DNA from 4 places in the Paenibacillus sp. 4624 genome. Region 2 is predicted to be linked to each of the others. Evidence: riboswitches for the same ligand, from Rfam matches in the RefSeq annotation. Region 2 holds a riboswitch; each other region holds the start of a gene.
The links. Region 2 has a riboswitch for cyclic di-AMP ahead of ABIE27_RS11925 (C40 family peptidase). Riboswitches for the same ligand answer to the same signal wherever they lie in the genome.
Positions count from the first base shown of each region.

Region 1 (5,764 bases), on a different contig from region 2:
ACTGTTTCATGAGTGCAGCAAGTTCATCCTCAACAGCCGCATCTTTACCAAGTTTCTCAAATTCCTCGTCAAGTGATTTGCCTTTGGAAGACATTTCGTTGCTTGCTTCAGCCTGAGCTTCCATCTGCATCATTTTCTCTTCCATACGTTTCAGGCCAGCACTTGCCGTGTCTGAGCTAAATCCATTCAGTGCTTTGTTGATTTCGGTTTGTGCTTTGGCTGCGTTATAACGAGCGACCAGCGTTTCGCGTTTATTTTTCATCTGCGTTAATTGTTTGCGCATCTCATCGAGTTTACCACGAAGATTGTCTGCGGACGCTTTGTTTTGATCGTAGCTGGCTTTGTATTCCACCATTTTCTCTTCCGCTGCTTTTTTCTCTTCCAGAGCGCGGCGAGCAAGGTCCATGTTCTGTGCACGCGCTGCCGTGTGAGCCTGCTCTTCACGTTTTTTCACGAGTGCTTCCTGTTCCTCGAACAATTGCTTGAACTTCTTCTCGATCGCGATTTGTGCGGCTACTGCTTTCTCTGCATCTTCCAGATCTTCTTGCATGTCACGGATATATTGATCCGTCATCTTGATTGGATCTTCAGCTTTGTCGATAATCGCATTGATGTTAGACATTGTCAGGTCACGTAATCTTTTAAAAATGGACATTAGGTTATTCCTCCCAGTGGATTGTGCATTGTATATAAAGATACATACGTTACAATCTGCAACTCGTTTCAATTTTACAAAAAAAAATTAAAACTTGATGACCACATCTAATATTAGGAGGATTACCACTTCAGATTTCACTTATCCAGACATTTAACTTTTGACTTGTTACCCGGAGAGTTCTACACTATTTTTTTATTCAAATGTTCATCCATTAGTCTCTCAGCAGTCAGCACGATCTCATCGATCTGCACTCGTGTAATGCTGTCAAAATGAATGCCCATAATAACAGTTACCGTAACTTTCAGTTGCAGAGCCGCTTTGCGAGCAAGACGCTCACATAGTTCTTGTTCCTTATGTCCCGGAATATGTACCGTCGTTCCACTAACCCGATCATGGTCAACATAGAATGTAGCTACAGCCCCAATATGAGCTTTACCACCCGTAACCAGAAATACCTTGTCCTGCCCTGCCTCGAAAACCTCTAAACGAATCGACTTCAAATCATATGTACTCATCGTCTCTCCACCTATCCTTCTCTATATGTTATATATGGTGGAATTATGGCTTTCATGACCTGATGATGCAATGAAACTTCTCACACACGCATAAAAGAAGCATGCAGCGGGCATACCATAGAGAACGCAATTTTGAAAAAAGGAGGCCGTTAACATGCGAATACGCCTCGTCTTGCTCGCACTCGTTACCATTATATGTTCTGGGGTTTATACAGCTCCTTTAGCCCCTGCTCCTGTGTCTGCTGCTTCATCGGAGGAACCTTCTGCAAACCCCAGTGATACACCGGCTTCTGACTCAGGTGTTAGAGAAGAACAGTTGACTCTAGGCCAACTCCGGCAGAAGTACGCAGATACGTTCAAAACCAATGGCCCTTCCACCAAACAAGTTGCGCTGACTTTTGATGATGTGCCGGATCCGAGATTTACGCCGCAGGTACTTGATGTATTAAAAAAATATAAGGTTCGTGCCACCTTTTTTGTTGTCGGCAGTCGTGCAGAGAAACACCCGGACTTGGTGAAACGTATGGTGAAAGAAGGACATATCGTCGGTAATCACAGCTACAATCATCCTGAATTCAGCAAGTTATCGATGACTGCCTTTCGCAAACAAATAGTACATACCGGCGATATTATTCACCGCCTGACGGGATATACGCCCAAAATGATTCGTCCTCCATATGGGGACATTAACGAAGAACAGTTGCGATGGGCTGCAAAACAGCACTACAGCATCGTGAATTGGAATGTGGATTCTCTCGATTGGAAAGGACTAGACAAGGAAAAGGTAAAACATAATATTCTGACCGCGGTGAAACCTGGTTCCATCGTATTACAACATGCTGGTGGCGGTACAGGTTCGAACTTGAAAGGTACAGTAGAGGCTTTGCCCGAGGTTATTGAGGAATTGCGAAACCGTGGGTATGAATTAGTTACATTGGACGAGATGCTTAAACTTCCAAAAGAAAAACAATAAGTAATAAAACAGGGTGTCTCTCTACGTAATCATGAATCGTGCCTATCATGATTACGCAAGAACACCCTGTTTATGTTAATTCTCTATTCAACTCATCCCCCATATACAGACAGGGGAGGGTTTAAGCCTTATTTTAAAATGTACAACTCAATATCCTGAAAACCAAACGAACTAACAAACTGTTTGCTCCCAGGGATAAAGATGTCAATGCGATTTCCCTTTATTGCGCTACCTGCATCCAAAGCCGTTGCTACGAAAGCCTGTTTCGGCAATCCAGGGTGCGTATGACCTGTCACCAACACCTTGGTTCCAAAAGGAATAATCTTTGGATCCACTGCGATCGTGCCGAGTTCGAGCGGGTTGCCAAAATAATCAACGGGGCCCCATCCACCGTTCTCGGATGCATCCGCGGAATACGCTGTTGCTTTAACATTCAGCGTTTTGCTGTAGTCAAACGTTTTTCCCCAAGCCTGTACAACTTTATTATCTGTATTCACATCCAGGCTTGCAGCAGTAACCGTTTTTTCCTGCGACTTCGCTTGAACCGGTGCCGCTTCTACTTTGTTTTCGTTACCTGGGATTGTAATTTTCAAACCACCATAGATGTTATAAGGTGAGATGTCTTTATTCGTTTTAATCAATGTGTTCATGTCAACGCCGTATTGCTTAGATAAGGTGAAGAAGGTATCCCCTTCTTTGGCCACATGAACGGAATCCGCGTGAGCCGGGACGGCTTGAATGAATAGAATGGATGTCAGTAGTGCGATGGCAGTTTTGGCTAAACGTTTCTTGTTATACATGGTCTTCCTCCCTCATGATGCCTGCGAAGTTAGTTGTCGGATTCGGATGGAGGAGCCCACCCTATAGGCTGTACGTGACACGCTGAAGCATTATGTATTCCTAATTCACCCCAAGCAGCATATTTCTGATATGCCTTCATATGTCTGCATTGTTACATCCCCCGCACTTCCGCTTCGGAAGTTTCGGCAGTCTTGAATATATCACAATTTTGTAACCTAAAGATGTAGTAAATGTTTCCATTTGGCGTTTTAATTCAATATACAGGTAACAGAAAAGTTACTTTTTCGGCTCTACCTTTTCTGCAAACAACAAAAAAGCGTTACCGGATCTTTCAATCCGATAACGCTTTTATTCTTTGATTCTATATAAAGAATGGGATGAATTAAAGTACTTTTGCAAGAAAGTCTCGAGTACGCGGATGTTTTGGTGCTCCAAACACTTCATCCGGGGTACCTTCCTCAACGATGACACCGCCGTCCATAAATAGAATGCGGTCACCCACCTCACGCGCAAAACCCATCTCATGCGTTACAATGACCATCGTCATTCCGCCTTCAGCAAGACGTTTCATGACTTCCAATACCTCTCCAACCATCTCCGGATCAAGGGCCGATGTAGGCTCATCAAACAGCATCACATGCGGCTGCATCGCGAGCGCTCTTGCAATGGCAATCCGTTGCTTTTGTCCACCGGACAGCTGGTTCGGATATACATCTTTTTTGTCCGCCAAACCGACTGTCTTTAGTAGATCCTCGGCAATTTTGTTAGCCTCATCCGTGGATTGTTTTTTCACCTTGATCGGAGCAATCGTGATATTTTGCTGAACCGTTTTATGAGGGAACAGATTAAAGTGCTGGAACACCATGCCCATCTTCTCACGTGTAGCATTAATATTATGCTTGGGATCAGTAATCGATACACCTTCGAAATCAATCTGTCCCGATGATGGTTGCTCCAGCAGGTTCAGACAGCGCAAAAATGTACTTTTTCCCGAACCCGAAGGACCAATAACTACAACGACCTCACCTTTGCCAATCGTCACGTCAATGCCTTTCAGGACATCGTTTTTACCGTATGATTTGTGTAATTGTCTAACGTCTATCACTTGCACCCAACTTCCTTTCCAATCGTCCGAGCAGCTTGGACAGAATAAATGTCATGACAAAGTAAATCGCTGCCGCAATAATGAACGGGTTCAGACCCTGGAACGTAAGATTTTTGACTACACTTGCCTGATACATAATATCCACCATGCCAATGACGGAAATAATCGATGATTCTTTAATGATCGTTACGAACTCGTTACCAATGGCTGGCAAAACGGCCTTAAAAGCCTGCGGCAGAATAATATAACGCATCGCTGCGCCTCTGCCCATCCCCAGTGAACGAGCTGCTTCCAGTTGACCACGATCTACACCTTGAATACCGGCACGGAAAATCTCGGCGAGATACGCACCGCTGTTAATAGAAAGCGTCATAATCCCTGCTTGAAGTGCTGAGAAGTTAATACCGAAGGTTAAGGACACCCCGTAATAGATAATCATGAGTTGTACCAGCATTGGCGTCCCGCGGATTACCTCTACATAGGTTGTACCAATCCAGCGGAGAATCGCCATATTATGAAGACGGAACAGGCAGATAATCAGACCGATAATAACTCCGAATAATACGCCCAGAGCCGACAACAGAAGTGTGTAACCGATACCTGTCGCATATAAGCCTTTATATTCCCAAAACAGTTGAAAAATGTTTTGAGATTTGTTGACTTTATCAGCCATCAAGAGACTTGCTTCCTTAACCATCTCGTTGATTTTATCTTCGCTTTTTAATCGCTCTAAAGTTTGGTTAACAGCGGTTAACAGCTCTGTGTTGCCTTTACGAATCCCGACAGCAGCCTCAGCCTGTTCTTCGTCAGGAACTGCTGCAGCAAGACCGATAATGTCATCCAGGTAGCCAGCGGCTACGGTATCTTCTACAATAGCTGCGTCAACACGTTTCGTTTGCAATTGAAGCACGATGTCGGAGATTTTATCCAGTGAAGTCAGCTTTGCACCAGGGATCTTTTGTCCGATGGTTTCTTGAATGGATCCCTTTTGCACACCAATTTTAACATTTTCCAGTGATTTCATGTCCGGATATTTATCCTTGTCGACATTACGAACCATAATCACTTGTTTCGATTTGTAATACGTATCTGAGAAATCGATGCTTTTCTTACGTTCATCCGTCGGTGTCATGCCCGAGACGACTAAATCTACACGACCACTTTGAAGCGCGGGCAAAAGTCCGTCGAAGCCCATATCCTCGATAACGAGTTCAGCGCCAAGATCCGCCGCAATTTCTTTGGCAATGGCAATATCAAATCCGACGATTTCGTCTTTGCCATTGATGACTTTGTGGAATTCATATGGTGCAAAATCGGCACTTGTCCCGAGCACCAGTTTTTTACCGCCTGAGCTGTTGTCTGTTGTTCCGCTCGCCAGCGCTGCAGGTGCAGCAGCCGTCAGAAAAAGAAGGAACGTTAACAGCATTACGGTATAACGACTTATTAATTTCAACCTTGTTCTCCCCTTACAATGCTATAATTACGATTACTTACTGATTCGTCAGTCATGTTGATGACTGAGTCATTATAAAGTACAATGCATGATTATGCAATGCATTTTCAAGATCAAATCTTGACTTGTTTTTAAAAAAATACTGCAAACATGTTATACTCATGGAGTTATTTTCATTTTTGCCTAAGGAGTTAAGCCATGACAACAAATAAAACCCAAATTTTTAACGTTATTGATCAATATGCTTCCCGTTTCAAAG
Region 1 covers NZ_JBNDJR010000003.1:350,042-355,805, reverse strand. Annotated here, with positions in the region: gene ABIE27_RS09250 (PspA/IM30 family protein) at 1-655, opposite strand, end outside; gene ABIE27_RS09245 (hypothetical protein) at 838-1,173, opposite strand; gene ABIE27_RS09240 (polysaccharide deacetylase family protein) at 1,328-2,146, shown strand; gene ABIE27_RS09235 (3D domain-containing protein) at 2,275-2,946, opposite strand; cyclic di-AMP (ydaO/yuaA leader) riboswitch at 2,949-3,145, opposite strand; gene ABIE27_RS09230 (amino acid ABC transporter ATP-binding protein) at 3,330-4,052, opposite strand; gene ABIE27_RS09225 (ABC transporter substrate-binding protein/permease) at 4,039-5,505, opposite strand; gene ABIE27_RS09220 (M20 family metallopeptidase) at 5,704-5,764, shown strand, end outside.
Region 1: linked by a shared signal. The riboswitch ahead of ABIE27_RS09235 (3D domain-containing protein) and the one ahead of ABIE27_RS11925 (C40 family peptidase) in region 2 are both predicted to bind cyclic di-AMP.

Region 2 (5,764 bases):
CGATAAAGGAGAAGTTCCCCTTGCGTCCTGCGACTTCATCAAGCATGTACATTACATTAATCATCGCATCATCATTATAGGTAATATGTTTATGATAACCGGAACTTTGATAGACTTGAGGCCAGCCGCCATTGGAGTACTGCATATTAAGCAAAAAGTTGATTCCTTTGATCGCTGCAGCAGAGTATCGCGGATCATTTGTTTTTTTGAATTCACTTGCTAGTCTTCTGATTTCTGAGTATGTAGCTTTGTTATCGATCGTTGATTTGGCCCATTCACCTGACGTCTGACTGTAATCTTTTCTCCAGCCTCCATCCGGGCGCTGATTTTTTAAGATATCGGACATACTCGCCGTTGTGCCAGATGCATCAGCTGCCGATACCGTTGGTACAGGAAGTGCCGCCATTCCTGCTACGGAGAATACCATAGAACACGCCAGTACAAATGTTACTAATTTTTTGGCTTTCACTAAACAACACGCTCCTCCCTACTATATAGTCATATCTTTTATCTTGTTTTATGTTCACTATGAGCGATTCAATTGTAGCTCTTCCACCTCCCATAAATCATTAATTTACATATAGAACAATAAAAATGATTTAAAACCAAAATATGGTCACAAAATCAATTTATGCGAAAAAATAAATTTTGTCAATATTTGCAACAGGACTATATAGATTATTCATTAAATAAACTCTTTTTTTATTTTTGTTTTAATTTATTTGCTAATGTATAAATATCCTCGAAGTTATTGGTTTTAAGAATCATTTTCTCTGTGTCAAAGATCAGTAATGTTGGACTTTTATCAATATCGAACATTTTTACATAATTATACTTTTGCGACGTATCCCCCATACTTATAAAATTCAGCTTGCTGAAACGAAGGGAAGACATCACTTCATCTGTATTTACAATTCCTAATAACTGTTTGTTCAACGTAGTCAAGTCTGAATCCACGTTCCAAAATACATAGCCACTATATGTTCCCTGTTGCTGCAAACGTAATTCGTTCATTGCTGCTTCTTTGTTATCAGTTGAACAGCTCGCTGTCATTACAGCCGTAAAGACGACCAAGATAATAATTAGCGCTTTTCTCATCGTGAATAACCTCCTCGAAATAGCCAAGTCATATTTAATACATTAACTCACAAGCTTTAGAGGCTGCTCTCCAGCAGCCTCTTGAACTTCTCATTCTAAACACTTATTCATTTTTATTCTTGCAATATATGTTTTATTCACTGACTACAGAAGCCGTAAATGAGGGAATCGAGAACGAATCCGTAAATACGACATCTTGGGCAGGAATATCACCGAAATAGTACAGTGCACCGATCTTCACCGTGGCACTACTGGAAACTGAAGTTGTCTTTCCTGCTCCAGTGATATTCGTTGTGCCTTCCAAATAATAAGCATCCAACTCTGAACCATTTTTGTTTAGGAAGTCCGTGTATTGTCTATTTAATCTCCAGGAGGCGTTGGAACCATTAGATATTGAATTGTTAGAACCTAACGGGAACGTTACTCCTATCCCAGCGCCTTTATAAGATAATTTAATCGTTACATTTTTAGGATTATTCGGATTCTCAACAATTGGATTTGTGATCCCGATTGGACCAGATGTAAATGAGTAGTTAGCTGAAGTTGATATGTTAGCTTCGGCTAAGCCTAAAAGATGTGCGCTTTCCTTATCAGCCAAACCAAGTAAATATTTGTTACGCAGAAGTTGTTGATCACGTCTGGGTAATGACTTCAGCAATTGTTCCATCCATTTAGATTGTTCTTTTCGTTCATAGCATTGTTCAGGAATTGGTGATACGTCTAATATGTTATCCATGTCGTTCTCGTTGTTAAAAATATGTATCCATCGCCTTTTCTTTTTTTGTTTTTCTACATAATTGAGAGTTACATTGTGGACGGTTCGCACCATATAACAATATTGTTGATCCGCGGCAAGCATAAGCAAGGTTTGCTTTTTATCGAAAAGTCTGACGAAAGATTCTTGAACTAAGTCCTCTGCAGTAGATGCATCGTGAGTCATGTAATATGCTTTTTGCTTCATACTGAGATAGTTTTCCCTATACAATTTCTCAATAATATTAGTAGCGCTTTCAATTTCAGGTTTTGCATTTGCAAACGAGGCAGACATGGATATTCCTCCTTCTCATCTGACTTTTATTTGTTGCAAATCTAGTTATAATAAAATCATAATAATAGAATAAATTACTTATATTGCAATATAAATTCAGACCAAAATCCATTTCCTGATCTTTTCAAAAAAAGGACGAAAAAATAGTTACTTTTTTGTAAACAATATTCCCGTTAAAGTCGACTTATTTCTCTATAAAATCGAGAATTCCGCTAACATTGAGGCTAAATGAAGTGTTTTAAATGGGTTTGACAATTACGCATTTATGCAATATAGTTTCAAATAGTTACAAAAACTTAATTATTCATTTGCCGAGTTTCAGGATTGAAAACGGGGGAACCATTTTGGGTGAATTATTCTTATACATAGGAAATATAGGGAACCTTCTACCGAACCCTTAGCTAACTCCGTAGGCATCGAAGGGAGAACATTGATTTTGAAAAAACTGATCATTTCTATTTTTGGAGCTGCTGTACTATTTACATCCGGGGCAACAAGCACAGAGGCAAGCACAATTAATACGGTGGTTAACAATATGACAGGTATCCCGTACAAATGGGGCGGCACAACCATGGCTGGCTTCGATTGTTCCGGGTTTATGAGATATCTTTTTAACAAATACAGCATTGAATTGCCACGCACATCGCAACAACAAGCCAAAGCCGGAACACCTGTCTCCAAAGCAAATATTCGAACAGGAGATTTGGTATTTTTCAACACAACAGGTAGAGGCATCTCACATACAGGAGTATACATCGGCGGAGGTCAATTCGCACATGCTTCCAGCAGCAAAGGTGTCAGCGTCACCAAGTTGTCCAATCCGTATTTCAGTGATCGTTATGTAACCGCAAGACGGGTGACAGGCCAATTTATGTATAATAAAATGTTGGGTAAAATCTAAGCAGACTTCTAGCAAGTCCATTTCACACCGACATAAGCAGCAACAATAAAAAGGAGGTTCCGGTTTAACCCGAGACCTCCTTTTTGATGTTAAAATCAGAATCTAATGCAACGCCTTTTGCACACGCATTGCCCCTTGTGACAAGGCATGTCCGCCCCCTACAGCTCCTGCGACAGCTACCGTCTCCATGATCTCCTGATCGGTCGCTCCCTTTGACCTTGCTTCCTCTACATGATAGAACGTGCAGACTTCGTTATTGGCGAACAAACCGATACCTAGCGCAATTAACTGCTTCGTTTTGGCATCAAGCACACCCGGCTGGAAGCATTCGCCCGTAAATTCATGGTACGATTTCACCACTTCCGGGAGAACATCACTTAACGCGCCAATCTGATCCTTATAAGCATGAACTTTATCATTCATTAATGTCATGGCTTGCAGCACACCCTTTCGGCTGTAAATACAGCGAATTGTTCCACTGTACCTATCTTCTCTCGCGTGTGTCGCAAATATGCCTGATCTTGATGGTAATTCCAAACATTTTGTTATCGAAAAATTCTCTTTGCATGATTTTATTGTTTTTATCAAATTCAGATCCGTCATGCGAAGTACCCCACCATTAAATGCTAAGATCACTTTGACGAGGCTCACTGAACAACTGATAGCGGTACCGACGGTCCAGCTTCACGACACGGCGATTCTGTCTGCGAATTAGCACTTGTTCATCATCCCAGGCTACCACGATGCCAGTTACATCGTTAGACTCGAGCTCATCCCGCACCACTCTTACCTTTTCCCCTGACAATCGCAGGGCATCCAACTCTGTATCACTAATCATATTTAGACTCCTATATTCAAATTTCTTTACAAAAAGAGACCTAAATGAAAGGTCATTTAGGTCTCACGTGACTGTATTGGACTGTCATGTCATTCGAAAAATATCCCGACTGAGAGTTACCGCTGAGCGTGCTCTTTGCTGTCGTTCTTCTCGAACCAAAAATCAAGCACTTTGGCGGACATCACACGTTCTTCAAGGTACTCCACTTGGTGCGGTGTAAATTGTTCTTTCCAAGAGAAGGACAACTCTTCACACAAGCCTACAATCGTCAGTAATTCTGACCAGGCAACATAGCGTTTGTACCAGAAAAATTGAGGATGTTCAATCATATAGGGATAAAGGTCATCGAATTCCGTATGTTTACAATCCAGGGCACGTTCAAAATGAACTTTCGATTCCGCCAGCTTATTCATAAAAAATTGATCTGTTGCCGGTTGGTTCCCCATGGTGTTGCCTCCTCTCCCTAACATAACCCCATTATAAAGGAAATCTAAGGCCATGCAAAGTGATAGTTCAAAAATTAGGCCCAATTTCCTTCAAAAAGTCACATTTCATTATCGTCGAATTGCACGGTGCCATTATTTAGTGAACGAATGCGCACAAGAGCTTCTACTGGAATTCCTTGCTCACGGATGGTGCGGGCACCAGCCTGGAAGCTCTTCTCAACCACAACACCAAATCCCACAAGCTCTGCGCCGGAACGCTCAATAATTTTAATTACGCCGCGGGCGGCATCTCCGTTTGCAATAATGTCATCAATGAACAAAATGCGGTCATTCTCATGAATGTATTCGCGAGATACCATAATATCCGTTACGATCCCTTTCGTAAAGGATGGTACACGTTCGCAGTAGGCATCAGGATCGGCCAGAAGCGTTTTTTTGCGGCGGGCAAATACCAAAGGCACCCCCAGTTCATGCGCTGCGGCAAAAGCAACCGGAATCCCTGATGATTCAACAGTAATCACCCGAGTTACTCCACTCTCGCGAAAACGAGCAGCAAACTCCCGTCCCATCTCCATCGTTAATGCAGGATCAATCTGATGATTCAGAAGACCATCCAGTTTCAATACCTGATCCGAGATGACGACACCTTCTTGTAAAATTCGTTGTTTTAATACGTCCATGATTTGACCTCCCAAGCCTATCCTATGAGGTATAAAGTATCATATATACAGCTGCAAGTTCAAGCAAAATCCCCCTAAGTCCGGATAACCTGACCATTCAGCGTCGTTAGCTCACCCTGCAGTCATGACTTTTATGGGTCAAGCATAACCTGTACTATGGTACCCGCATGTCCAACCAATTCCGGGACCTGAAAGGGGAAACACATGAAACAGGTATTCCGGGTGCTGCAGATTGCATTCACATACATCGGAACCGTCGTAGGGGCCGGCTTCGCCACAGGACAGGAAATATTGCAGTTTTTTACCCAGTATGGCAAGTGGGCCACAATCACCATCGTTTTATCCACCATGCTATTTGTCTGGCTCGGAACCAAAATGATGCTTATTGCTCATGATACCCGTTCGCGTTCCTATGAGGATCTGAACAAACATCTGTTTGGCCACAGGGCTGGCAGATGGATTACATGGATAACACTTATTGTCCTGATCGGTGTAAACAGTGTCATGCTCGCCGGGGCAGGTTCTGTGTTTATGGAACATCTGGGTTTACATTACCAAACAGGTTTGATCATTACTTTGATTGGTACATACCTTCTTCTCGGACGCGGAATGCAGGCTATTTTGCAAATGAACAGTATTGTAGTACCCATGATGTTACTGCTGTCCCTGCTTATGATTTTCAGTACGCTGCATCATCCGGGTGTCTTTCGTTTTGTTACACTGACAACAGACAGCAATCCCTTTCAGATATGG
Region 2 covers NZ_JBNDJR010000004.1:336,192-341,955, forward strand. Annotated here, with positions in the region: gene pelA (pectate lyase) at 1-469, opposite strand, end outside; gene ABIE27_RS11915 (hypothetical protein) at 703-1,098, opposite strand; gene ABIE27_RS11920 (RNA polymerase sigma factor) at 1,232-2,146, opposite strand; cyclic di-AMP (ydaO/yuaA leader) riboswitch at 2,446-2,577, shown strand; gene ABIE27_RS11925 (C40 family peptidase) at 2,583-3,047, shown strand; gene ABIE27_RS11930 (carboxymuconolactone decarboxylase family protein) at 3,150-3,479, opposite strand; gene ABIE27_RS11935 (hypothetical protein) at 3,667-3,885, opposite strand; gene ABIE27_RS11940 (hypothetical protein) at 4,002-4,331, opposite strand; gene ABIE27_RS11945 (xanthine phosphoribosyltransferase) at 4,430-5,011, opposite strand; gene ABIE27_RS11950 (YkvI family membrane protein) at 5,216-5,764, shown strand, end outside.

Region 3 (5,764 bases), on a different contig from region 2:
GGCCTTCATACACCATGCAATGGAAGGGCTTTAAACCACTTGGGGTTTGACGCTCATATGTATCCTGAATGACGAATCCGCTCTTTAGATATACCTGAATGGCGCGGTTATTCCAAGTCAAAACTTCAAGATCAATCTCATTGGATGGATTCCGGCGGATGGCCTCTTGTACGATCGCAGTAACGAATGCTTTGCCGTGACCTTGACCACAGAGATCAGGGTGCATCCCTAGACCAATACGTGTGACATGCTGGAGCGGAAAATATTGTGCGAATCCATAAACCTGTTCATGTTGATCCAGGATAATGGCATATTGTTCTTGTCTGAGCTGCGCATCGCCAAACTCGACTTCTAGTGCTTTCATTTGTTCCCAAGGCAGCCAGCTGTAGATATTGTATGGCGGATCATATTGCCAGCTACATATGAGTTCAGCTTGATCCTCCTGCATAGGCACCACATGAAACGTCAAAGGGGCTTCATTCTTCATATAACAGTGCATGCTCCTTTCTCCGTTACCCGTTCTTTGTTCACTCTACAAAAGAGCTGTTCATTTGGCAAGTCTGCCAATGGTCAGAAAAAAATTGAAACAAAAGTCTGGATCATTCCGTTTATATTATAACGGTCTGGGTAAAAACATGATAAGGGCACGGACAAACGAAAGAAGACGAATCTGTTGGTTCACATATACACCATGACTTACAGCATGAGGAACCACACAGATTCAGAATGCATTAAAAAAACCGCCGGATACATTCCTGCGGAGAATGTACCGGGCGGTTCTGTTTATACTTCGTATTTCGTTACAGTATAGTTACATGGTTCCAACATCATGTTGATTACAGCTTGTACCTATTCAAGGGCCAGTGACTCATAATCGTCCGTGCTCATGATCCGTTTAGCGCCAACGTAGCGGTTAGCCCAGTAGTTCTCACTCAAAGAGCTGATCGTTACACCTTTGGAAGAAGAAGAATGTGCAAACTTGCCACTTCCTACAAAAATGCCTACGTGTGATACACCTTTACCGGTTGTGTTGAAGAACACCAGATCTCCAGGTCTCATCTCCATGCGAGATACGGAATCCCCCATGTCGTATTGGGAGCTAGATTGACGAGCCAAATCAATACCTAATTTGTCGAATACATACCGTGTGAATCCGGAGCAGTCAAAACCGTCAAGCGTTGTTCCTCCGCTTTTGTATGTAGTTCCCATTGCTGAATCGATAACTTTATCCATCTTAGAATCTGCAAATGCGCTGCCTGCTCCAAGTGATAATGCAAATGTGATACTAAGTACTGCTGCGGTCAGTTTCTTCTTAAACAAGTGATATACCCCTTCCAACGCCTGCGAGGTTAGCTTAAGGATTCGGTTGAAGGTCCCCTATGATCCCTCTGTTTCAAGATCAATTCACCCATAACTGGTTCCCCCGCTTCCCAGGTGCCAGGAATTTGGCTATGCTAGTTATGCACCTGAAAAATGAAAAGAAAATTTAATTTTAAGGATTTAATTTTAAGTTGTTACAAATAAGAATTTAAAGATTACAAAGTTGTTACTAAAAACTCACTGCGCTTATTGTACCAGAGGCTTAGTGCTTTGGCAACGTTTAGCAGTAAAATTAGCAAAAAAAACCTCGACCTTTGACGGGGAAAGGTCGAGGTTTGCGTATTTATACGCAATAACGAATGAAATGTTTCACATGAGATGGTAACATTTTTTTATTTTTGAAAGCGATCTCAGCTTGTGTGTAACATCTTAGTTCAACGTATATGATTTTCATTTCGGGTGGATGTGGACTGCCATAAACGGAAATGACTACATACTTTCCACATACTAAGTACGCTTCGGGCAAGCGGGTACGATTGCTGCAGGATCAGTCCGGATAGTCCTGTCAGGAACCATGAGGCAGAAGTGAATGCACCAAAGACAAACAAATGAACAACTCCCAACACCACCGTAATGCCGATGACAGCGAAGATGCGGCGTACAGCAATCCATAGTCCCTTGAGCGTTCCGTGGATTCGCCCTTCTGCTTCCGGGTCAGAAATGCCAAACTGCATGTAGAGCACTGCATGGTGTACAACCCAGCCATAGATAACCCAGCCTACTGCATACGGAAGACCGGGAAGTAATAAATGGAGAGAATGGAAGCTGTCCATTATTGTAGAATACAATTTGGGTAGGAGCCAGTACGCAGGCAAGAACATGAGAACGGTGCGTATGGTGTGCAGCAGCAGCATCGGTTTCCATAACTTTTTGATGCCCCGAACAAAAGGAATGCGTTCTTCTGTAGAATGATAATGTTGCAGGGAGTAGAGCAACCCAGCCTGAATAAGTGGACTGATCAGCAGGCGAAGCAATAACATGCCACCCAGAATCCACAGATAGCGCTGGACCTCCGGACCAGACAGGCTGAGCTGGCTTTCCATTTTGAATAAAAGTGTGCTTAGCTCGCCGACATCATCCGTTGGATAACGTAGCAATAGAGGAACGACGGCGGATTGAACCAATCGATAGATGAAGTAACCCCAAATTAATTGATAGATAAACAAGAGTGCCGCAATAAACATATGCTGACGGACGAGAAACCAACCTTCACGAATTTTTGCTTTCACTGTCTCCACCTCACCATGACAGACCTCCGAATACGGCTTCAATTAGTTTCGTAGCACTCATGTTCCAGCGGGATTTGACTTGCTCGTCCAGTCCGGTTCTCAGGAAATTGTTCATATGGCGATTTTCGAGCACGATGTCATACAAAGGGTCGGTCATGGCCCAGGTGACAGGAGATGTATACGTGAGCTTGTAGGTGATGCGCTCCTCGCGGCCATCCCAGTGTTTGGTTACGGTATGGCCGTCCTCAAACGCAATCCGAACAGGGACCTTGGGGAAGTCACTCCCTTTTTTGGCAATGGTGACAGAGGACTCGTACATTTTTTTGCCGTCCTTCTCTATAGTAGAAACGTTGATCTTCTCCACAGCAAAATCGGCCATGCCATTGCGGTAGACGTACTGGTCAAAGTAATCCGCCCAGGAGGTGCGGGTGACTTGTTCAACCACCTTTTGAAAATCACCGGTTGCGGGATGTTTAAAACGATATTTTTTTACATACGTCGAAAGGATTCGTTCCATGGTCTTTGCTCCGACTTGCTGTTCAATGCCGAGCAGCACCAGTTTGCCCCTCGTGTATACGTTGGAAGCATATTGATTCTGCGAATCAAACTTCCACGAGGGCTGTGTCAGAGGAGCTGGAGATGTGATCAGACCTGATTGTACCGGCAGGTTCGGAATCAATCCGTATTCTTGCTCCATCAGCTTATCTTCTGCGTAAGAGGTGAACCCTTCATCCAGCCAGGCCTCCTCAAATTCATTGCTCGCAACCATACCGTAGAAGTATTGATGTCCAATTTCATGTACAATGGTGCGCTCCAGATCGTAACCGGGCGTTGTATCATCGGCTCCAAAAGCCGTAATGAGTGTCGGGTACTCCATACCGCCAGCGCCATTTGCAGCTTTTGGCGGGACAACGATAGATAAGGTGGCATAAGGATAAGGACCAAACCACTTGCTGTAGTTCGTTAATGCGGCTTTGGCAGCAAAGAGATAACGTTCCTTCAAATCTTGATGTGCGGGATCAAGGTAGAGTTTGATGCGTACGCCGGGTACGTTGGGGGCAGAAAAGGGTTCCTCCGCATACACAAAATCAGGTGATGCTGCCCAAGCGAAATCATGCACATCATCGGCATAAAATTGATATACCTTCTCACCGTTCTTCAAGGCCGCCTGCTGCGTTGGGAATCCAGTTGCTGCCACCTTGTATGTTTCGGGCACTCGAATACGCACACTGTAGATACCGAAGTCAGCATAGAACTCGGAGTTTCCGTGATACTGATGCAGGTTCCAGCCTTCTATGGTACGGCCCCGTCTTCCAACAGGCTCGTAAGCACTGAGTTTAGGGAACCACTGGCCTGCCATGACAAAATCATCCGTTTTGCCCATCCTTGCGAAAATTTTAGGCAAACTGACTTCAAACGTTGTGCGGATGGTGATGCTTTCACCACCCTTGACGGGTTTGGGCAGACGAACCTTGATCAGCGTTTTGTCTTTGATGTTCCCGTCATCCGGCTGTACATACTGCATCCGGTGTAGCAGAGAGAGCCCATCCTCCGTCTGCATGTCAGTAAATTTCATGGAGCCATAACCATCTGTGGGCATGACATCGCCGCGAAGCTTACCGCCCGATTCTTTCATAAATGTGGTATCCGCAGAGGAGAATGCATTAGGGTACATATGAAAATAAAGTTCGTTCACCGTTTTTTTGCCCGGATGAGTCCATGTTATGGTCTGTGTGCCTTGCAGTTTGTTCCCCTCGTTCAGCTTCACATCCATGTGGTATTCAACCACACGTTTGCTGTAGACCTCGGCTGTAGGAGATTGTACACTTTCCGGGGGAGCAGGGGCTCCTGTTTTGGCTGGAGGTTTGCCCGATTCTGGAGCGAGTACGGGTAACTCAGATGAAATGGAGCGATTGTAACCGAGTGTGATCCATACCCCTCCGGCAAACAGGCATAGGGCCAGGGATATTATGAGCCAGCTCTTGGCGCGTCGTGGAATCATCGTTAAATACCTCCCGTTGACAAGCATCTACAGCATGTATATGTTTGCAATGGGCCGATTATTAGTTAAAATATTTATATCAACTCTTGGAGGCTATGAACATGGACCAAAATGAGCAAAACGGCAAGAAACAGATTGCCTTGAATATCGTGAGTGCTAAAAGCAAACATAAAGGTTTCGGTGCAGGTTCCATTGACCTGAACAACCTTTCACCGGTCATCATTGATCAGGGCGAAGCCAAAATCGACGTTGGTGCCATGCACGCGAAGAGTAAAGTGGAACGAGGCATTAAATTTTCAACGAATCGAGAAGACGTTCCGAATGGACGTCAGGTATGGCTGGTATGGGTTGCTGTGGATCGTACAGAGCAAGGGCAGTTGTATGGCGGGGCAACGGCATGTGAGATGTGGATTGACACGGAAGCCAAACGGGGGTGGAAGCTGCTCGCAGATCACGTTAACCGGATGGATTATGCGATGAAACGCCGATTTATGCTGGATGAGCTGGGACCGGAAGACAAAGCGGCACTGAAGACTCTTCTGATCTCTCATAATGAAGAATGGTGGAATGCTTCCCCGGATGAATTGAAAGAGGCACTTGCCTGAGGATAAAAAAACAAAAGCAAGAAGCCTCGAACCGGAATATCCGGTTTCGGGGCTTCTTGCTTTATTTCTGTGATGAAGATGTAGCGAAGGCTCCATACAGTCATCTGCATATTTATGAAGACTCCATGAAAGAATGCAGTCTGTTAAATCGGCAATCTTCGTGACGCAATCAAGTCATTACGGATATGCGTCATTCTACCCACCAGCGTTTAAAATCACTCCACCAGGAATGCTTCTGCTCTTGGATTCCTTTTTGATTTTCTGCCGCACGTTCTTTTTCATCCTGTGAAGCATCCATTTTCTCCGCATCGCCAAGGCAGACCTCTGTAGGTTCTGTTCCTTGAATAAACACTTCCAGCCGCTTCTCCTCACAGCCATTGCCTGCAAGTTTCCCGGTCTCCGGATTAATGTATACACTCACAACCTGATCAGGTACGGAGAAGATTTTGGGTGGTACACTTGCAAGGGCTTGTTCCGTAAACTGAGCAAAGATCGGGGCTGCGCGGCGGCCATCAGATGTCGAGATCGCTTTGCCTTGATCATAGCCC
Region 3 covers NZ_JBNDJR010000023.1:18,145-23,908, forward strand. Annotated here, with positions in the region: gene ABIE27_RS29885 (GNAT family N-acetyltransferase) at 1-487, opposite strand, end outside; gene ABIE27_RS29890 (C40 family peptidase) at 850-1,320, opposite strand; cyclic di-AMP (ydaO/yuaA leader) riboswitch at 1,324-1,461, opposite strand; gene ABIE27_RS29895 (hypothetical protein) at 1,755-2,609, opposite strand; gene ABIE27_RS29900 (M1 family metallopeptidase) at 2,620-4,611, opposite strand; gene ABIE27_RS29905 (YwhD family protein) at 4,713-5,216, shown strand; gene ABIE27_RS29910 (transglycosylase domain-containing protein) at 5,407-5,764, opposite strand, start outside.
Region 3: linked by a shared signal. The riboswitch ahead of ABIE27_RS29890 (C40 family peptidase) and the one ahead of ABIE27_RS11925 (C40 family peptidase) in region 2 are both predicted to bind cyclic di-AMP.

Region 4 (5,764 bases), on a different contig from region 2:
GATGTGCCTCAAAAGAGGGGGTAAAAAATCCACCTAAAAGCTTGAGCAGTGTCGGGCTCTTTGCTTTGTAGGTGGCTTGTTTTTGTTCGTTCGAACGTCTACATTTTATTTGTTAATCAGCTTCTGAATATCCTCTTCGATTTTATCCGGTGTAGTCTGTGGAGCATATCGTTTCACAACTTTACCGTCTTGATCGACAAGGAATTTGGTGAAGTTCCATTTGATGGCTTTGGAACCGAGCAAGCCTGGTGCTTCTTTCGTAATGTGCTGGAAGAGCGGATGAGCGCTGGAACCATTGACGTCAATTTTTTCAAACATAGGGAAGCTTACGCCATAATTCATCTGACAGAATTCAGCAATATCGTCGGAAGATCCTTTTTCCTGCGCGAACTGATTGCTTGGAAAACCAAGTACTTCGAACGGTGCATCCTGGAATTTATCCTGCAACTCTTGCAATCCCTTGAATTGAGGTGTTAGTCCACATTGGCTTGCGGTATTCACAATTAACAACACTTTGCCGCGATATTGGGACATCTCAATTTCTTGTCCGCGGAGGGTGTTTACTTTGTAATCATAAACTGACATGGGGAAAGCCTCCATCCTTTTATTCTTAATATACTTATTATATTTTAAACAATTAAATAATGCAAAATTTATTTTGGTTTACCGTTGTTATAACCATTAACTTGCTGGAGTCCCAAATGGATAAGAGATATATGAATCAATTTTTGTGCGGTTGAGAATTAGATAGATTGGAAGAGAGGGATGGCGTATAACCTTATTGTAAGCGTTATTATCGCTGGTTATTGCCGGAAATCTGGCGATTCGGTGATCTGTATGCACTTTACATGATCATGGCACGGGTGTATGATTCATAGCGTAATTTGAATTTTAATTAAATTGTACCTGAAAAACGAAACAAACGATAATATCGATCGGTCTTATAATCAAGATGTACGAACGATGTTTTAATCGCTGAGTTTCCATTCATTGTGGGTGGAAAACGGGGGAACCAACAGAATGGGCTGTATGACAGCAGCAGACATTCATGGGGTGAATTTTCCGGTGAAAGCTGGAAATAGGGCGACTCTCGCGCCCGAATCCGTCAGCTAACCTCGTAAGCGTTAAAGGGAGAGGCAACAAACCGCACGCTGGTTCATGGCGCATTTGTCATGGATTATTTAAGAAGCGTTTCGGAGGCCTTGGTCCCCACGCTTCTTTTTTGTTGTCTTTTCACGCCAAGGGAGGAACAAAGAATGGATAAAGAGATGATTTTGGTAACCGCTCCAAATGAAGCAGGACGTAAATTTGTGAAATTGCTGATGTATAAAAAAATGCCATTTGCCGTTCTGACGAACAGTGCTGATGAGGAGCGCAAACTTCGCCGTATTGGCGTAGAACACGTCATCCGTATGAATACAGCAGCTGCTGAGAAATGGTTTTTGCCGCAAGGCAGTGTAGGCAATGTGTTTATTTTTGAGAACAGTTTGAACTTGACATGTCGCTATCTTCAAATTTGTCGCTCCTGGACATCGAAGTCCTTGTGTGTGATCACGGAGCAGAGCCATCCTAAAGGGATTTATCGTGGAATGGGCGCGGATAAAATTGTGTATTCACTGAATGGAGAAGTTGGGTTCCTTCTCAATAGTTGCAATAAACCGGAAGCTGAAGTGAGTAGCTTGTGATTGACATTGATCCCAGGTAGGACGCCTGTTATAATTGCAGGTATAGACTAACGGAATTTGAGGAGACTCATGCTTGTCGTGAGTCTTCTTTTTTTATGGAAACTGTACGGTAGTATAGAAGCTAGGGGTAACCTGTAGCTTACGAGGAGGAATCAGCGTGCCGGATATTGCCGGATTGAAGTGGTTGTTTTTTGATGTGGGGGATACGCTGGTGGATGAATGGGAGCCAGTAGATGATATTATTGGGCAGTTCGTTCGTGAGGCTAATGATTACGGCTATCCAGTAAAGATTGAGGCGGTACGAGAACTGTTTGCTACCTGTTACCGTAATTATGAACAGTGGCCTATGAAAGTAGCCATACGTACATATATTCATGATGAAGACCACCGCATTCAGATTCAGAACAAGCTGAAATTCCATAAAGAATTGGAGCAACCGTTTCCTTCTGCAACCAAGGTGCTTGAACAGCTTTCGGAGCATTATCGTATTGGCATCATTGCGAATCAGAGTCCTGGGACTGAAGCAAGGCTGGAGAGCTACGGACTTCGTAAATACGTTCATGTTTTGGCCTGTTCGGCAGAAGAAGGGGTGTCCAAGCCTGATCCGGAGTTGTATGCAGTTGCTCTGAAGCAGGCTGAATGCTTGCCCGAAGAAGCGGTTATGATTGGTGATCGAATCGACAATGATATTATGCCAGCACGTAGTTTGGGCTTACGCACCATTCGTATTTTGCAGGGGTACGGAAGGTTCCAGCCAGAGCTTTCGGATGGCGAGCGTGCAGACTGGACGGTTGAGTCGCTCGATGAACTTCTACCCCTGCTACTACCTGATAACGATGCTAAAGAATCCTTGTGAGTATCTAGTTAAATCAGTGGATTTAGAGGGGATAACGGCTACTCGCCAGGTTCTTCTGTCATCGGAGTGGACTGTGTAAAATCTTTAGTTCAACTTATATAGAAAAGGCTGATTCGCCCGGTATGTGAATACCGTGGGCGCATCAGCCTTTTTTAAAATTTATGATACATAAAAAGTTGAACAAGTTTTTTTACACAGTAACGGAGTGAAAGTGTAAACATCCTTAGTTTGACTTATATATAAGCTTAGAACAGCATGATGGTCTGGATGATTAAATACACATTCAGGACAACGATAATAGCCGCGATAATCCAGGAAACGGTTTTGAGCCACAGTTTGTTTGCAAAAGGCCCCATGCTTTTTTTGTCACTTGTGAACATCACAAGCGGGATGACGGCAAATGGCAGTTGCAGGGATAGGATGACCTGACTCAAGATCAGTAACTCTTCTGTGCCGCGCTCACCGGCAATAGCAGTGACGATGACAGCAGGGATGATGGCGATCAGTCGGGTAACCAGTCTACGCAACCACGCCGGGATACGGATATTCAGGAAGCCTTCCATAACGATCTGTCCTGCGAGCGTGCCTGTAAGGGTTGAGTTCTGACCGGATGCGAGCAAAGCTACGCCGAACAGGACGCTGGCAATGGTTGTGCCAAGCAGCGGAGTTAGTAGATGATACGCATCGGATATCTCTGCTACCTGTGTCATGCCAGCGCTGTGGAATACAGCTGCAGATACGATCAGGATGGCCGCGTTAATGAATAGAGCTAGCGTCAAAGCAATGGTTGAATCCAGTGTGGTGTAGCGAATAGCTTCTCTCTTGCCCTGAGTCGTCTGCTCAATCTGGCGGGTCTGCACGATGGATGAATGCAGATACAGATTGTGCGGCATAACGGTAGCTCCGATGATGCCAATGGCGATGTAGAGCATGGCTGGGTTCTGCAAAATTTCGGTACTAGGAACGAATCCGTGAAGAACACCGCCCATATCCGGTTTCGCCAAAAATAGGTCGATGCCAAAACAAAGAGCTATGGTCGCCATCAGCACGATGACGAGTGTTTCCAGCGCACGGAATCCTTTATTTTGCAACACGAGAATGAGTAACACATCCACGGCGGTAATAATCACGCCGTATAACATGGGAATATTAAACAAAAGTTTAAGGGCGATTGCTGAGCCGATGACTTCAGCGAGGTCCGTAGCGGCTATAGCCAGTTCGCATAAAATCCATAACATCATGACAACGGGAGCGCTAAAGCGTTCACGACAGGCCTGGGCAAGATCACGCCCAGTGACAATACCCAGCTTGCCTGCGAGGGATTGAAGCACCACAGCCATCATGTTGGAAAAAAGGATGACGGACAATAACGTATATCCGAATTGCGAGCCGCCTGCGATATCCGTAGCCCAGTTGCCGGGGTCCATATAACCGACAGCGACAAGATAACCTGGGCCGACAAAGGCGAGGAACTTTTTCCACCACGCCGCATTTTTGGGTACTTTCATGGAACTGTGTGCCTCGCCTAGCGAAGGGGTCATCGTAGCTGCAGAAGCAGACGCATATTCGCTGGATGGAGGATTGAACGGATTTTTTTGACTCATACATGGATCACCTGACTTTACAATAAGATGTGGCCGGCTTGTAGCCGGAATAAATTCAATGTTAGGATGTGCTCTGGCACAAACGCTGTGACAAACGCACGGCATGAATAGGGGTGCTAATATATCTAAAATTGTATGTTGATATTTACATTGTACATCCTCAATAATTTTTGTCTAGTGCAACTTTTGTGTATTCGGACAAAACATGAGACGAATCAGAGGTTATATTTTCAAATAACCTCTTTGTATCGTACCCAATACGTAAAAAGATACGACTTTTACCAAGTGCGCATGAAATACAGCAAGATGTAAAAGCTGATAAAGTACACAATCAGACGTTTCAAATTGAGCCAGAAGTTTAAAATGAATTGTAGGCAGTTAAAACTTTATTAACGAAGGAGAGATTCTGATGGAAGCTTTATATACAGCAACAGCGACAGTAAAAGGTGGACGAACAGGTTCGGTGGCTTCTTCGGACGGTGTACTGCAACATGATCTGAAAATGCCGAAAGAGCTTGGCGGTGCCGGTGGAGAAGGCACGAATCCCGAGCAACTTTTTGCAGCTGGATACGGTGCATGTTACGAGAGCGCTCTGGCTAACGTGGCACGCAAAGCAGGTGTGAAATTGGAGAATGTCGTTGTAACCAGCAACGTATCGATCGGCAAAGATCCAACAGATGACGGATTCAAGCTAGCGGTTCGTCTGGATGTGAGTATGCCGGGAGTGGATCGCAGCCAGGCTGAGGATCTTGCCCGCAAGGCGCATGACTTCTGTCCTTATTCAAAAGCAACACGCGGCAACATTGACGTTGTACTCAACGTCGTTTAATAGATAGGAGAATTCCTGGCTCTTTCTCTTTGAGAGTGACAGGTAAAATAAAGAGCAAGGTATCCAGTGATATCTGATCTTCAAGCACACAAACCCTGCTGGTAGCTCAGCAGGGTTTTGTTTTCCAAATTATTACACCCAAGAATCACCTAATCTGAAAACGGGGGAGGATTTCTCCGTGTTAGGTCGTACTCTTTTACATAAACGTACAGTCACTTCATGCCACATATTCCATAAGGGGGAACGGCGATGAGTATTGAAGAGATGATTGAGAGAAAATTTGTATGCACCAAATGCCGGGGCACGGAATGCAGTATCAAGGAGGTTTCCATGTCAGGGGCGGGGCTCAGCAAGGTGTTTGATATTCAGCATAACCATTATTTGTTTGTGGGCTGTACGGCTTGCGGATATGTGGAGGTCTTTAACCCGGACGTGCTGAAAGGCAAGAAACAGGGACAAGTTGGTACGATTTTGGATATTCTGTTTGGCGGATAGACATGCGTGAGTTGACATCGACCTGAAATTTCTTTAATATGATTTAGTACTGAAAGTGTCAGTGTCATTAGCATGAACCAAATTTGAATTCACGGGTGATATCCATGTCTTATAGACCAAGCATTGCACAACTGCAAGTAGCCAGCAAAAACGAAAAAGACGGATTGTACGAATTTACGATGAAACTGGTGGATGGTACACAGTGCCGTGTATTCTACTCCAAATCTCCGGATTGGAAAATGACTGCGATCAGCCGTCTGCAGAAAACACCTTGTCCTGTATGTCGCAAAGACTT
Region 4 covers NZ_JBNDJR010000010.1:184,194-189,957, forward strand. Annotated here, with positions in the region: gene ABIE27_RS22075 (glutathione peroxidase) at 106-585, opposite strand; cyclic di-AMP (ydaO/yuaA leader) riboswitch at 964-1,139, shown strand; gene ABIE27_RS22080 (hypothetical protein) at 1,257-1,685, shown strand; gene ABIE27_RS22085 (HAD family hydrolase) at 1,843-2,541, shown strand; gene ABIE27_RS22090 (Nramp family divalent metal transporter) at 2,787-4,145, opposite strand; gene ABIE27_RS22095 (organic hydroperoxide resistance protein) at 4,555-4,974, shown strand; gene ABIE27_RS22100 (zinc ribbon domain-containing protein) at 5,224-5,469, shown strand; gene ABIE27_RS22105 (hypothetical protein) at 5,574-5,764, shown strand, end outside.
Region 4: linked by a shared signal. The riboswitch ahead of ABIE27_RS22080 (hypothetical protein) and the one ahead of ABIE27_RS11925 (C40 family peptidase) in region 2 are both predicted to bind cyclic di-AMP.